DNA from 2 places in the Peribacillus sp. 05N428 genome. Region 2 is predicted to be linked to the other one. Evidence: riboswitches for the same ligand, from Rfam matches in the RefSeq annotation. Region 2 holds a riboswitch; the other holds the start of a gene.
What was found. A riboswitch is a leader RNA that binds a small molecule or an ion and turns the genes downstream of it on or off. The one in region 2 is predicted to bind FMN.
Positions count from the first base shown of each region.

Region 1: linked by a shared signal. The riboswitch ahead of ribE (riboflavin synthase) and the one ahead of AC1DIV_RS08740 (ECF transporter S component) in region 2 are both predicted to bind FMN.

Region 1 is NZ_JBFTMS010000009.1:37,741-46,152, forward strand. Features, by position in the region: gene putP (sodium/proline symporter PutP) at 1-1,200, shown strand, start outside; gene AC1DIV_RS11065 (ATP-binding protein) at 1,576-2,643, shown strand; gene AC1DIV_RS11070 (DEAD/DEAH box helicase) at 2,691-3,827, shown strand; gene megL (methionine gamma-lyase) at 4,041-5,216, shown strand; gene AC1DIV_RS11080 (TspO/MBR family protein) at 5,213-5,950, opposite strand; FMN riboswitch at 6,143-6,274, shown strand; gene ribE (riboflavin synthase) at 6,421-7,059, shown strand; partial or broken gene ribB (3,4-dihydroxy-2-butanone-4-phosphate synthase) at 7,079-7,717, shown strand; gene ribH (6,7-dimethyl-8-ribityllumazine synthase) at 7,797-8,267, shown strand.
Region 2 is NZ_JBFTMS010000006.1:223,048-231,459, forward strand. Features, by position in the region: gene AC1DIV_RS08715 (LysM peptidoglycan-binding domain-containing protein) at 12-767, opposite strand; gene AC1DIV_RS08720 (CPBP family intramembrane glutamic endopeptidase) at 745-1,371, opposite strand; gene AC1DIV_RS08725 (RecQ family ATP-dependent DNA helicase) at 1,361-2,866, opposite strand; gene AC1DIV_RS08730 (YpbB family protein) at 2,866-3,930, opposite strand; gene AC1DIV_RS08735 (ferredoxin) at 4,221-4,469, shown strand; gene AC1DIV_RS08740 (ECF transporter S component) at 4,596-5,177, opposite strand; FMN riboswitch at 5,342-5,478, opposite strand; gene serA (phosphoglycerate dehydrogenase) at 5,800-7,374, shown strand; gene AC1DIV_RS08750 (GerMN domain-containing protein) at 7,423-8,412, opposite strand, start outside.

The DNA.
Region 1 (8,412 bases), on a different contig from region 2:
GTGGCACCAAGACTTCGGACATATACGGAAATTGCCGGCAATTCGATTACGATTCCCGACTTTTTGGGAAATCGGTTTAAAGATGGCTCCCGGGTCTTAAAAGTGGTATCAGCATCGGTCATTTTAATTTTCTTCACTTTTTATACCTCTTCAGGCATGGTAGCCGGCGGTGAGCTTTTCCGTACGGCTTTCAATTTAGATTACCGGTGGGGTATCTGGCTGACCGCGAGCGTTGTTATTCTTTATACATTATTTGGCGGATTCCTGGCTGTCAGCTGGACGGACTTCGTACAAGGTACAATCATGTTCATTGCCTTAATTCTAGTACCAGTTGTCACGATTGTAAATATTGGGGGCTGGAATCCTACCTTCAATGAAATAAAATCGATTAACCCGAATTTATTGCATGTTTTTGAAGGAACATCAACCATTGGCATCATATCTCTTCTGGCATGGGGGCTTGGTTATTTCGGACAGCCTCATATAATCGTTCGATTCATGGCGGTCTCATCTGTTAAAGAATTGAAAAGTGCACGGCGTATCGGTATGGGATGGATGATTTTTGCTATCGTCGGAGCGATGTTCACCGGATTGGTGGGAATAGCATATTTTAACCTGACAAATAGTCCTTTAGGGGATAGGAATGCTGAGTCCGTCTTCATCATATTAGCTAAAGAACTGTTTCCATCTTTAATTACAGGCTTCTTGTTGGCTGCGATTTTAGCGGCGGTCATGAGTACGATTGCATCACAGCTGTTGGTATCGGCAAGTGCTCTGACAGATGATTTCTATAAGCAGTTCATTCGGCCGAACGCACCTGATAAGGAATTAGTGCTGGTAGGTCGGTTTGGTGTGTTGGCGATATCTGCCATTGCCCTATTATTGGCTTTTAATCCAAGCGGTACGATCCTTAAATTGGTTGGTTATGCATGGGCTGGTTTTGGGGCGGCATTCGGTCCTGTCATTTTGTTAAGCCTGTACTGGAAACGGATGACGAAATGGGGAGCCTTGGCGGGAATGATTGTCGGTACGGCAACCGTGATCGTCTGGGATATGATCGATAAGTTTGCTGAAATATACGAAATCATTCCTGGTTTCATCGCTGGTTCAATAGCGGTGGTCGTTTTCAGCTTACTATCGGCCAAGCCTACAAAAGATATCGAAGAAGAATTCAATCAAGCCATTAAAGACCTCTCTTGATTTATTGAAAATCCAGTAGTAATGCTGCTGGATTTTTTAACGATATAAAACAATGATTACTATATATATGTTACAATATCGATAGAGTCCTTATGTTGAAAACATGAGGGCTTTTTTTGAGTGATTTGGGAATAATAAACCAAAAAACAATACAAAGGAAAAAATATGAACCAATCTCATAAAATTGCATGTAAAGTGGCTTTTATATATATATTCATTGGGGTCTTATGGATTATCATTACGGATTACATCTCTATGACGCAGGCAAGGTCAGATGTTCAGATATATGCAATGTTTCAACATTCCAAAGGGTGGATGTTCATATTCATAACCGGACTTTTCCTATACTTCATAATCAGGTATTGGACGGGGAAAATGTTGAGGTCCCAACAGGAATTCATTCTGAAGGATGAACAGTATCGGTCGCTGTTCAAGCATAACCCGGATTGTGTCCTTGAGCTGAATCTCGAAGGAAATGTCGTTTCGATAAACCCGGAAGCAGAAAAACTGTTAGGTCATCATAGTGACAATTTGAAAGGCAAGAATGCGAATCATCTCATCAACTGGAATGAAAGTGATAAAGTAGCTGAATTCTTTCTACAGTCCCTTCAAGGGGAGGCTGTAAAATTCGAAACGTCCATTCAGAATAGCAGTGATGAACAACGGATAATCCGTGTAACTTTTTTACCGATCATCGTCCACTCGGAAATGCTTGGAGTATATGCCATCGTAAGGGATATCACCGAATTGCGGCGCGAAGAGGAATTGATGATCATGTCTGAAAAGCTATCTGTTATCGGACATCTGGCTGCGGCCGTCGCACATGAGATAAGGAATCCGCTGACATCTTTAAAAGGATTCGTACAGTTAATGGATATGACCCAGGAAGTGAACCCGCTGCATTCTGATATCATGTTGAAGGAAATTGACCGAATCAATATTATCTCAAGTGAACTTTTGGTTCTCGGGAAGAAACAGGATGTCGCATACTGCAGGATCGATCTTGCCGACAGTTTACAACAGGTATTCACGTTGATGAAAGCAGAAACGAATTTGAATAATATCGAAATGGGGCTAAGGATTAAAACCGCCGAACCGATTTATATTATGGCTGATTCAATTGAACTTAAACAGTTGGTAATCAATATCGTCAAGAACAGCATTGAAGCGATTGAAGATAATGGGGAAATTGATATATCTCTGCAAATAATCGATGGACATGCTGTAGTCAGCGTGAGTGATAATGGCATGGGAATGGGGCCCGAGCGCCTTGAACGGATTGGTGAGCCTTTTTACTCGACGAAGGAAAAAGGTTCAGGGATCGGGCTTGCAATTTGCCGGAAAATCGTTCATCGCCTTCAGGGGGAAATGGATTTTGAAAGTGAGATAAACAAAGGGACGACGGTTACAATTCGTATTCCGTTGGCTACTGGACAAGAATAAATGGTACTATGAAAGATAGGAAAAGTTTTATATTAAAGGAGAACGATATGAGCGAATTACCTGAATTAATAAACGATAGAAAACCATATATACAAGAAGCCTGGAAAAAGTCCGGATTCGGACAACTTACCCCGATACAAACGAAAGCGATCCCCGTGATTGTCGAGGGAAAGGATATCATGGCCGAATCACCGACAGGTACAGGAAAAACATTGGCATATTTACTGCCATTGCTGGAAAAGATTGATCCTGAAAAAAAATCGCCCCAAGCTTTGATTCTGGCATCATCACGAGAACTGGTCATGCAGATCAATGAAGAAATTCGCATTTGGTCAGAGGGAAGCGGCATTACGGGTGCAGCATTCATCGGCGGTGCTAATGTGAAAAGGCAGTTGGACAAACTGAAGAAGCGTCCACAAGTGATTGCTGGAACACCGGGACGGATTTACGAATTGATTGCCCAAAAGAAACTGAAGATGCATGAAGTTAAGACGATAGTACTTGATGAAGGTGACCAATTGATCATTCCAGAGCATATGGGAACGATCAATAATATTATCAAAACAACACTAAAAGATCGACAAATCATGGTATTTTCAGCAACCCTGCCAGAGGAAACGGAAAAAGCGGCCAGGGGATTCATGAATGAACCCGAAATGATCAAGGTCGATAAAAATGAAAAAATGGAATCCAAGGTGGACCATCTTTACTTTGTTGTTGAGAGACGGGAAAAGTCCAAGATTCTCGAGAAAATCACAAGACTTAAAGATGTGAAGGCACTTGCCTTCCTGAATGATATTGCGGAGCTTAGCGTCTTACATGAAAAGCTGAGTTATAAAGGTATTGAAATGGGCGTGCTTCACGGTGAATCCAATAAAGTCGACAGGGAGAAAGCACTGCGCAAGCTTCGTTCCGGAAAATCCCCGATGCTGATAGCAACGGATGTAGCGGCAAGGGGGCTCGATATTAAAGGCCTTACTGCGGTCGTTCATATTGATATGGCTGACAATATCGAACAATATATCCATAGATCCGGGAGAACTGGGCGTGCAGGTGCAGATGGTACGGTCATTTCAATCGTAACGGAAAGAGAAGAGCGAGAGTTGAAAAAAATGGCTCGTGAACTGGAGTTAGCATTAACGAGAGTAACCTTCTATGGTGGAAACATCGTAGTCGATGAATGATTCGCAAAAAGGGACGGCCATGCGGCTGTCCCTTTTTTGCGAATGCCCAGGTAAATCCAACTGGACTTTTTCATCTATTGCCATGGAGTAATCATATTATATTTACTATAAATTCAGGAGTTCATTTATGGGTGATGATCATGAATGAAAACGCTTCCTTTATATGGATTTTTGACATATGATAGCAATAGACATAGGTTAGGAGGAGACGGTATGACAGGAAAGTATAAAAAGTTTGAAACGGCAGTCATCCATGAAGGATATGACTCGAAGAAGCATTTGGGAAGCTTGGCAACCCCCTTATTCCAAACTTCAACATTCACTTTCGAAAATGCCGAGCAAGGGGAAAGGCGTTTTGCCGGTATGGAAGATGGATATATTTATTCACGCCTTGGAAATCCAACGGTACAAGTGCTTGAAGAAAAGATTGCCGCACTGGAAGGCGGGGAAGCTGGTCTTGCTTTCGGTTCAGGCATGGCTGCCGTTTCAGCAGTACTTTTTGCGTTAACTAAAACAGATGATCACATCCTCTGCTCACAGGGGGTATATGGTTGTACATTCGGCCTTCTGCAGCTAATGAAAAATAAATACCGGATCACGCATGATTTTTGTGAAATGGATACTGAAGAACAGGTCAGGAAAATGATCCGGCCGGAAACGACCTGCATCTATGTAGAAACCCCGATCAATCCGACGATGAAAATGATTGACTTACAGATGGTGGTGAAAGTTGCTAAGGAATATAATGTGACGGTCGTAGTCGATAATACGTTTTCGACGCCATACCTACAGAGACCGCTTGAGTATGGCTGTGATATCGTCCTTCATAGCGCTACGAAATATCTTTGCGGGCATGGGGATGTCGTTGCAGGACTTGTCGTCGGTAAGAAGGAATTCATGAATCAGGTAGCTGGGACTACACAAAAGGATATCGGTGGAATCATTTCACCTTTCGATGCCTGGTTACTATTGCGGGGGTTAAAGACCTTGCCTGTCAGGATGGACCGTCATTCGGCCAATGCAATGGAAATCTTTCATGAACTTAAGAAACATCCAAAGGTGAAAAAGGTATATTATCCAGGTGATGAAGCTTCCCCGGATCATTATATCATGCAAAAACAGATGAAACATGGCGGCGGCCTTATCTCTTTCGAATTGCATGGCACAAAACAGGATGCACAGGAATTCCTCAATAAATTGAATCTAATTAAAATTGCCGTAAGTCTTGGGGATGCCGAAACATTGATCCAGCATCCCGCTACCATGACGCACTCTGCCGTTCCTGAAGCTTCAAGGGAACAAATGGGCATCAGTGACCAGCTGGTCCGTCTCTCAGTTGGTCTAGAAGCTTGGCAGGATGTCTGGCAAGATCTTCAGCAAGCATTTTAGGCTACCATATTCCTTCTACTTTTTATGAAGATGGTTATGGATATGATAAAAGTAATGGTAGCGAGGATATAAGAAATGTCCGTGATTACAGGATAGGCGGAGCTATTTCGTATCCCGATGCCTATGAACGCCCAAACGAATACGAGAGGATAGCACCAATCCCGGTTTTTACCTGCGAAGACAAAAGCCAGGATTGTTGCTGCAATCAGCAGGACGATCGTCCAGGATAAACTGGAAACCCCAAAACCGTCCCATTTGATATACGTGAGGTAATAAGAAATGTCAGCGATCGTCGCAACACTTACCCAGCCTGTATAAACGGAAAACGGAAATAGGTCGAAAGCAGTGTGTTCCACTTTTTTAATGCTTGTATAAATGACCATTAAAGTAGCCAAAAGAGCAATGATGATGAATACGGATAACAAAAAGTGTTCATAGTGCCAAGCTAAAAGCCAAGCTCCATTCAAGACACAGCTTAAAGCGAACCAAGGGAAGGATGCCTTATAAGCAGGTCTGTTTTGATGTTTACTTAAAAACTGCCTGAATACCCAGATGGCGAGCAGGAAATAGATCAAGCCCCATATGGAAAATACATATCCGGCAGGAGTGAAAAGGACATTAAGTTTATCGGAAATCTCTCCTGATGTCTGGCCGTTCAATGGCAGGAAATTGGCTGAAAAATTCATCGTGACGACGAACAGATAGAAAATCAAGTTGATGATGGAAATAAGCATTAAGCTTCCTCCTTATATGAAATGTGATCCCCTAATCCTATTCCACATATTTATCCTGCCTAACCTTTTTGGAGCACATCGGGGTTAAATTTACATAAAGATAGGAAGTTCCTGTAACAATTGAACCATTTAAGGTTAGAAATTTTACATCTTCACTTTATGGTGATAAAATATTCAAAGATTCATATTATTTTAGTCCTTCGGGGTCGGGTGAAAATCCCAACCGGCGGTGATGAAGAAATTCTAAGCCCGCGAGCCTGTTAAAAGGCAGGATTTGGTGAGATTCCAAAGCCGACAGTACAGTCTGGATGGGAGAAGGACGTGTGGAACCCAAGTGTATACGTACGCCTAATTTTTCGAAAATGAAAATATTAGGCTTTTTAGGTATACAATTTTTTTCACTCATTTCTCCTGCTAACTCCTTAGGCCATCCTAAGGGGTTTTTTATATTTTATAAAAGGGGGAAAAACATGTTTACGGGAATCATTGAGGATATCGGTACCGTACATTCCTTGAAAAAAGGAAAAAGCAGTATGGAGTTATCGATTCGTTCTGAAAAAATCCTTGAAGATGTGCATCTGGGGGATAGTATTTCAGTCAACGGGGTCTGCTTAACGGTAACGTCCTTCACGAAAAGTTTATTTACGGTCGACGTGATGCCGGAAACGGTCAAAGCTTCCTCGATCCGGACGTTAAAATTGGGATCACCTGTTAATCTCGAACGAGCCATGAGTGCACAGGGAAGGTTTGGCGGTCATTTTGTTTCAGGTCATATCGACGGGACCGGAACGATCATAAAAAAAGAACGGAAAGAAAATGCCGTATATTATGTAATCCAATTGGAAGAAGGGCTTAGTGCCTTTTGCATTCCAAAAGGTTCCGTGGCCATTGATGGAACCAGCTTGACGATATTTGGGATCGAAAGGAACCTTTTGACGGTATCATTGATTCCATTGACTCATCAGGACACCATATTGGGACAAAAAGCGGCTGGCGATATCGTTAACATCGAAAACGACATGATTGGGAAATATATAATACATCAAATGAAAAATGGCAATCCAAAACCAGGACTGAATTTAGAGTTTTTGGCAGAGCATGGATTCTAATAAAAAGGGCGGTGTAATGATGTTCCATACAATAGAAGAAGCAATAGAAGATTTGAAGGCTGGCAAGGTAGTAATCGTGTCCGATGATGAAGACCGTGAAAATGAAGGGGATTTTGTAGTGTTGGCCGAAAAGGCGACACCGGAAGCGATTAATTTCATGGCGACTCATGGACGTGGTTTGATTTGTACGACCATCACTGAACAACTGGCAGCAAAATTGAAACTGCATCCTATGGTTGGAGAAAATACCGATCATCATGGCACTGCTTTTACGGTAAGTGTCGATCATAAAAGCACCTCTACAGGAATCAGTGCTTTTGAACGGTCCTTGACCATCCTTGAGCTTCTTAATGAAGATTCGGTCGCTGAAGATTTCCAAAGGCCTGGTCACACTTTTCCGATAGTCGCTAAAGAAGGCGGCGTATTAAGAAGGGCAGGACATACGGAGGCATCGGTGGACTTGGCGAAGTTATGCGGTGCCGCTCCAGCCGGTGTCATTTGTGAGATCATGAATGAAGATGGATCGATGGCCCGCGTATCCGATTTAGAAGTCATCGCTGATAAATTCAACCTGAAGTTCATTACGATAGCCGATTTGATTCGGTATCTTCAACAAAATGATCCAATCGGGAAACAGGAACTTGAACTGAACATCCCGAAAGCTTGAAGGATTTTTAAGGAATGAAATCTTAACATGAAAAAAAATTATTGTTTTTAAAAATTAGGAGGAATTGGACATGGGGAAAACTATTGAAGCACAATTAATCGGATCAGGATTGAAAGTAGGAATCGTGGTAGGAAGATTTAATGAGTTTATCACAAGCAAGCTTTTAGGAGGGGCGTTGGATGGTCTTAAGCGTCATGGCGTTGATGAGAATGATGTTGACATCGCGTGGGTCCCTGGTGCTTTTGAACTTCCGTTAATTGCTAAGAAACTTGTGAATACAGGTAAATATGATGCGGTAATCGGTCTTGGAACGGTAATCAGGGGTGCTACTTCACATTATGATTATGTCTGCAATGAAGCAGCTAAAGGCATGGCATCCGTTTCATTGGAAACAGGTGTACCGGTTATCTTCGGTTTGCTGACAACTGAGAATATTGAACAAGCCATTGAACGTGCTGGAACAAAATCAGGTAACAAAGGCTATGAAGCTGCGGTTAGTGCCATTGAAATGGCCAACCTTGGAAAATTGATAGAACAGTGATTTCAATAAGGAAGCCGCAGGAAATAACATTCCTGCGGTTTTTTTTGATGTGCCGGATCGTGGGTCTGATTGAGTCAAATTTCTTCAACCATTTGGCAATTCTTCTTAAGTTCGTAAAGTTCCTAGCCATTGATCGATTAGTTAT
Region 2 (8,412 bases):
GTGCCTTTTCATTATTTCTTGATTGGAATTTTCAATACCTGACCTTTGGAAATTTCATTGCCATTCAGCCCATTCCACTCCCTGATCAGAGCAATCCCTTCCTGTGATTTGTAGTAATTCATGGAAATGCGAAATAATGTTTCTTCACCTTGAACAGTATGTAAGACAACTTTGTATCCCTCTTTATCCGGTTTAGCGGCTTGTACATTTTTCTTTTCTGCTGCTGCTTTCTTTGCCTTTTCCTCAGCTTCTTGCTGCGCTTTGGCTTTAGCCTCAGCTTCTCGCTGCGCTTTGGCCTTTTCCTCAGCTTCTTGCTGTGCCTTGGCTTTTTCCTCAGCTTCTTGCTGTGCCTTGGCTTTTTCCTTAGCTTCTTCCTGCTGCGCTTTGGCTTTAGCCTCAGCTTCTTCTTTTTCTTTCTCCGCTTCAGCCTTTGCCGACTCTTTTTCCTTTAAGTCCTCTGCCGTTGCTGTAGTTGGAATCGATTCTATATCTTCCTCTTTTAAGACGACTTGGTCACTTTTAGTAACAGGTAAAGGCCTATCCTGAAAATATGTATAAAGGCTGTAAAATCCAATTGGAAGCAAAATGAAAAATAACGCTAATAATTGTATCATTGGAAGTTTAATCTTCACTTTACTTTTTTTCTTTTTATTCTGATGGACTTTGCTCCGTTTGGGCAATGATGACTTAGCCTTCTGGCGTTCAATTCGCGAACGAAGTTCACCAGCCTGATCATTTTCTTTTTCATTCTTTTGCACCCGGCTCATTCAAGTCACCCCCTTTCTTGCTAAACCCTCTTTGCTTTTTGTTCCTGATTAAAATACCAAGGATAAAGTCAATCAAAAAGTGGGCCGTAATCGTCACGATGATATTATTAGTCATTTCAAATAGAAACCCGATAAAGAAGCTCAAAACCAATACATTTAAAAATAAAAACCAATTAAAAAGGTAACGATAATGAACGGCTGCAAAAATGAGGCTCGTAAGAAGCAAACCAAAATGTGTTTGCAGCACTCCCCGGAATAATACTTCTTCACTTACCGCTACCACTAAAGCTACGACAAAAATCATCGGGTATGACAAATTACTGAAAATGCGTTCGTTAATACCGCCATCATCCTGATAGGAAGATGGTGTCACTTTCATAAGCAATATGTCAATTAACACGACAATGACTCCAGCAGGAACACCAATCAGCAAAATGTTCAGGTCATCAAAGATAAATAAGTCGAAAAAAGCAGAACGGTCTTTAAATAAAATAATACCTAAAAAGATGGCTAACGTTAAGAGAATAATTTGTGTAAGAAACAAATTATATAGCAACTGTTTATCTGTAAGTTGTTTAATTAATTCAGCTTGCTTATTTTTCATTGCCATTTTCCTTCTTTAGTAAGATATAAGCCAATTCCTTTTTCCAAGTGGAAAAGGTATTAGCCGGATCCACCTTTACTTCCGGCCATACATCAGCCATTTTTTCGGCATCCATCCCACAGATATCACAGCAGATGGGGTTCGCTTCCCGATGCTTTTCTCCAAAATAGTCCAGTATCCCTGAACGGCGACATTCCTGTGCATATATCCAGTGAAGGAATTTATGCAGCTTTTCTTGATTACTGGTTTTCCTCTTTTGACAATACTCTTTCATCTCTGCCACTTGATCCTGGTTATTGCCCATAATAAACTGGGTAAAAAAACGGAGCTGGATTTCGTTCAACGAAAAGGATTGCGACAGCTGCTCTTTTTCTGAGGGGGTCAAATTCGCCAGATTCTTTTGTGATTCATTAAGGAAAGAACATACACCATCGATTTGCGAATCCGTAGGCAACTGTTGCTCCATCAAATGAAGGGGAAGCCCTTCATCCCCTTCGCTATATAATAAGACAGCCACACTTTGTTTCCGGTCTCGCCCCGCCCTGCCAATCTCCTGAAGATATGCTTCCATCGTGGACGGGATATGAAAATGGATAACATATCTGACATCCGATTTATTCACACCCATTCCAAAAGCGCTTGTTGCGCATATGATTTTCAACTGGCCGGAAATGAATTGCTGCTGAATGAGCATCCTTTGTTCCTGCTCCATTCCACCGTGATAATAATTGACACTATCGATCCCGTTATCCTGTAAAAAACCAGCGACTGATTCCGCCACTTTTTTAGAGGAAAAATAAATAATTCCGCTTCCGGTAAATTTCCTGACAAGCTCCAGCACACGGGCTAGCTTCTCATCATAGCTGAACATTCGCTCGATAATAATGGCAATATTTTCACGATCAACGGATGAGACCATTTCCTCGGCCTGCCCAATGTTAAGTTTAACAACGATGTCCCTCCGGACCTCATCGGTTGCAGTTGCCGTCAGGGCAAGCGTCAACGGATCATTCAGTTCACGCCTCACTTCTCCTAAATTCAAATAATCCGGACGGAAATCGTACCCCCATTGTGAAATGCAGTGTGCTTCGTCTATGACGAACAAGCCTATTTCTATGGATTTCAAGGATTTTATCACACCATCGATGCTCAGCATTTCAGGAGATAAAAAGATAAAACGGTAACTATGTAACCTATCGAAAGCTTTCCTTTTTTGATTAAGCGTCAAAAAAGAGTTGAGGGTCAATACACTTTTTTCGCCGCTCATCTTCAGCTGATCCGCTTGATCCTGCATTAAAGATAATAACGGGGAGACAATTATTACAGTCTTATTTACCAGATAAGCCGGCAGCTGATAACATAATGATTTACCTGACCCGGTTGGGAGCATCGCTAATGTATGACGGCCGGACATCAATGATTCAACCACTTCCTTCTGTCCAGGACGAAATTCATCAAAACCGAATTTTTCTTTGAGGACTCGTTCCATGTTCATCATCTCTCACCTATTTTCGCAAGTACAAGTCTTATTTGAAAAAAGCTTATTTGTTTATTATCGACCATCTGCTTGATAGCTTTAAGCTTTTTTGTACCAAGTTGCTTAATCGCTTCAGCAATTTCCCTCTCATCCTCGATTTTCACATAATCGGAAATCGGAAAATCTTTTTCCGATAAAACAATTTCTACGAGGTGATCTTCGATGGTGTTGACTTTCAATCTGCGGATTTCAGCTATTTCACCGAGGTTTTTCCCTTCCTGGATGTATCGTAAAGTAGTCTTTGTAGATTGTGTCAAATGAGGATTACCACTTCTTTTCCAATCATTGGTTAATGAGGATAAGAGAGGGTAATCACTACCCGTTTCCATTTCTGCAAGCATTTGATGCAATGAGTCAAGGAATGTATAGCGAACATACTCTTCTTCCGCATTTTTCCTTTTTGCAATCTGTTCAAACGTTAGTCCAATCCTGTTTATCCCGGTCAATTTCAAAATGAAAATGTCTCGTTTCATATCACTTTGATCTTCTAAAAGGGATACCAGTTCATCATATAGATGTTGGGCAATCAACGCTCGATCCTGACGATTGGCATGTAAAAATTCCTTTACGAAGAATTGGATTTTGGGATTTCGTTGTATCGGATAAAAACGTCTTTCATTGTGGACAATATGGGATATGGTTTGAATGAGTAAGTTTAACCTTCCCCAAAAAACAGGGGTGATATTGTGATACTTCCAACCATTTAAATACTCCGGAAAAGGATTATTTTTAAAGTAATCGACCAACATTCGTTCACCTTGCAAACTAATTTCATAAGCATCTGGTTTATCCGTTAAATTGATCAAGTCATGCTTAAGCGAATGTTCAATGTTTTGATTTAATTGCTGACGGGTAAATCGAGGTATTGTCCCAAAAATATCCGTTAACCCGAATAAGTGGGCATCTTGAATCGTTTGTGACGATTTCTTACCCTGCAGCATATGGTATATAGCATAAATGGAGCGCTCACCTTGAAATTTTTTTATCGCATATAGAATGATGGCCTGTAGATAATTATTCATGGGACTCACATCCTTGTTTCATTTAACCAATAAACCCATTGTAACAAAAATCTGCAAAAACCGCCGTTATTATTGATGAATACAACAGAAATTATGTGACTAAATGACGAAACATGGAAAGGACCAAGTTAATTATTTCGATGTTTTTCGTTGACTTTCAGCTACATGATAGTTATTATCAATACAATTTCTATTGAAAAGTTTGGCATTCGGTCTTACAATAAGAAAGAGATAATAATCTGAAATAAAAAGATTATCAGTTGTTAATCAACTTAGGAGGGGTTATATTCATGGCTAAATTTACTATTGTGGATAAAGAAACATGCATAGCTTGTGGAGCTTGCGGAGCAGCGGCACCAGATATATATGATTATGATGACGAAGGGATTGCATTTGTTACCCTTGACGATAACGAGGGTATCGTTGAAATTCCAGATGTACTTATAGACGACATGATGGATGCATTTGAAGGATGCCCAACGGATTCCATCAAAGTTGCTGACGAGGCATTTGACGGAGATGCACTAAAATTCGAATAAAGGTACAAGCCATTTTCAATCGAGAATGGCTTTTTCTTTTGGCCAAGGCACATACCAAAAAACAGGCATAAAAAAACAACCGGATATGGATATCCGGTTGTTTTTTCATATCTATCGTCAATGCCATTAAGCATTTTTATATAATGTTTGCTTATTGATCCATGTCTGTAATTTAATGAACAGCAACATGAATACAGATGTGATGAGCACGCCTTTAATCACGTTGAAAGGCAAGATTGCCGTCGTAACGAACTTTCTTGACTCGGGCGCCGACATGGCATCCCATCCCATAAAGAAGGTATAAGCCGGTAAAAAGACAAAATAGTTTAATACGCTCATGAATACTGCCATGGAAACTGTTCCCGCAAGTAAGGCGAACGTCATTCCTTTTTTTGAATTGATTTTCTGAAATACATAATAAGTCGGCAAGACAAACAGTATTCCGGCTATAAAGTTAGCGATATGCCCCACAGGCACAGCAGTCAAGGTCCCTGTCATGACTAAATCCAATAGGTTTTTAATGAACTCGACTAGAATTCCAGCCATCGGACCGAAAATCAATGCCGCCATCAGTGCTGGTATGTCGCTAAAATCAACATTGAGAAAAGGCGGGAATCCCGGAAACGGGAAATTTAAAAGCATCAATAAATACGATATGCTTCCCATCATGGCAAGTGAGACCATTTTTTTCACTTTGTTCTTTTTCATAGTTCTCTCTCCTTCTTTTCCGATCTACCTGAAAAAGAGGTTAGGATTCCAAAATATGTTGATGTTCAATAAAAAACCTTTAATTCCAATGGAATTAAAGGGATAAATTAAAGGTTACATCAAACAAACGTTCAGCAAATAACTGTTGAAACGCACTAAGGAACCTCCATCTTCTCCCATCCAGACTATACTGTCGGCTTTGGAATCACACCAAATCCTGCCTTGTAAGGCTCGCGGGCTTAGAAGTAGAAATTCCTTCATCACCGCCGGTGGGGAATTGCGCCCCGCCCCGAAGATAGACCTATAAAATTTTTTATACTTCCCATTATATCTGAAATACCTTTTTTTTGATAGCATTTTTTCTCATTTGATGCATGTAGGATGAATATCGATCGTCGCAGTGAACGGCTTAAAACGAATGGCGGATTTACAATATGACAATTCGAAAATTTTTCGCAAAAGAAGACGAAGCTATTTATATCGCCGCATTAAACGGATGATCAGATGAAAATCATTTGTTTAAGCGCTTTCATTCAGATAAGCCAAATTGACATTATCAGCATTTCAATTGTAAAATTAACTGAAATTTAAGATAATTTTTTCCTTAGGAAGGTGTTTAGACGTGTATCGGATTTTAGTAGCAGACGCCATTAAACCAGAAGGACTCGGACCGCTTTCAGAGGCATCCAATATTCATCTCATTCAGAAGACCGTAGAGGAAGCTGCAAACGAACTTGATCAGATCGATGCAATTCTTGTGAGAAGTGCAACAAAGGTTTCGGAAGATTTAATGAACCGTATGCCGCAGTTAAAAATTATAGCACGCGCTGGTGTCGGTGTTGATAACATAGACATCCCCGCAGCGACAAAACGCGGGATTGTCGTGGTTAATGCACCTGACGGCAACACCATTTCAACAGCTGAACATACATTCGCGATGATGGCTTCATTATTGCGCCACATTCCGCAAGCTTATGCTTCATTGAAAAATGGGGAGTGGAAACGTTCTTCATATACGGGAACTGAACTTCGTGGTAAAACATTAGGCATAGTTGGCTTTGGACGCATCGGAGGGGAAATTGCCAAACGTGCTAAAGTGTTTGGCATGGATGTCATTGTCTATGACCCGTTCCTGACTGTAGATCGTGCAAAGAAAATGTCCGTAACGGCCCTGCCATTGGATGAATTGCTTCCTAAAGCAGACATCATTACTGTCCATACACCACTAACGAATGAAACTAGAGGATTAATTAATAAAGTAAAACTGCTTACCTGTAAAAAAGGGGTTTATGTACTGAACTGCGCCCGCGGTGGAATTCTAGACGAAGATGATTTATATGAAATGTTAGTTCAAGGGCATGTTGCAGGGGCAGCACTGGACGTTTTCGTCGAAGAACCTCCACTTGGCCATAAACTGCTGGAACTGGATAGCGTCATTGCTACACCGCATCTAGGCGCTTCCACGAAAGAAGCCCAATTAAATGTCGCCGTACAGGTTGCCCAAGAAGTATTGACCTATTTCGAAGGAAATCCAGTATCAAGTTCAATCAACCTTCCGGCCATATCTAAAGAAGTGTTTGAAAAGGTACAGCCATTCCATCAACTCGTTCAGCAAATGGGATCGATTGCTTCCCAGTGCATGAATGAAGGAATTCAGGAAATCTCCGTTACATATGCAGGAGAATCTTTGGATTTCGATACCGCGATTCTTACAAAAAGTCTAATCTCCGGCTTTTTAAGATCAAGAGTCGATGCATCAGTCAATGAAGTGAATGCCTTGTTGATCGCAAAAGAGCGTGGCATAACCATTGGCGAAAAAATCTCTACGGACTCTTTAGGTTACTCGAATTTGATCAGCCTTAAAGTAAAAGGTGACAACCGAGAATTAACAATAAGTGGGACCTATATCGAAAACTATGGTTCTCGAATTGTAAGTTTGAATGGTTTCAAAATCGACTTTCATCCAGAATCGAATTTACTTTATATCCAGCATACCGATAAACCCGGTGTAATCGGTAACGTAGGTAAGATTCTGGGTGATCACGGAGTGAATATCGCCACCATGCAGGTTGGCCGAAAAGAAGCTGGCGGTGAAGCCATCATGGTTTTGAGCTTCGATTTACCATTAGAAGACAACATGAAACAGTTTTTAATGGAAACAGAAGAAATTACGTTCATGGCCCGTATTTCATTATAAGAAGAAAAAAGTGCCCCGCAGCGCGGGCACTTTTTTCTGTTAATGCATTCAATTCACTTGGTTCGGTGCTTCTGGCACCAATATGTCTTCAGTTAAATTCAACTGGCCCACCTCTTCAATAGGAACATTTTCAAACTTCACTTTTTCAAAACCAAAATCCTTAGCTATGAAGAGTATGGCTTCTAAAGCTTGAAGGGTTTCCTCACTATTTTCAATAACAGCTTGATCTGATAGATGAATGATCACAAGATCTCCATTAGAGCTTATCCTTTCCCATTTCAGGTCATGGGGGATTGCAGGTGAAATTCCCTCGATGTCCGCCTCCCCTTTTCCGGCTTGCAGCGCCTCCTCAAAGTCCCGATAACCCATATTGCTTGGAACAAGGAAACTTGGAGAGGACTCATCCCTTTGATAAAGAAGGTATGTGCGTTTTTTTTGATGAGGTATATCCATCTCCTTTAAATATCCCGCATGTGCAAACCTGGCACCTTGCTTACCTTCTGTGGAAAATGTCATTTTCTCTATATTGTTATAGGAAAGCGTTTCTTCCATCGAATGGAGAAAAAGTGTATCTTCAGCCAACAGTTGGCTTTTTTCTGGAAAATCAATATGGGCAGTGTTTATATCGTTTCCTTGGCTAATCTTTATATCAAGCGGAAAATAGTCAGATAGCCCATATTGCGCTTCATCGATATCGGACATTTGATTAACTAACTGATTCAGTGTATCACTTTCATCATGATGTTTAAGTTTAATTGAAATGGGAACGATGAAATTCATTTGATCATCTGGGACACCCATCGTAATGATCGAGGCATTTTTAAGGTCATCCTGATAGATCGCTTGTTCAAATGTTTTTTCCTTTTCCCCTTTTCGCGGTTCCATTTCTGAAAACTTGTCTTTAGATTCGATTTTCGCTTGGTTACTCGAAAACTCTTGAGCTTCCTGTTTATCTTCTGAGGGCTTTTCTTGGTTACTTGTATCCTTCCGTTCAAGATCTGCCATTTCCTTACTTTCAGATAGAGATAATTTCCCACT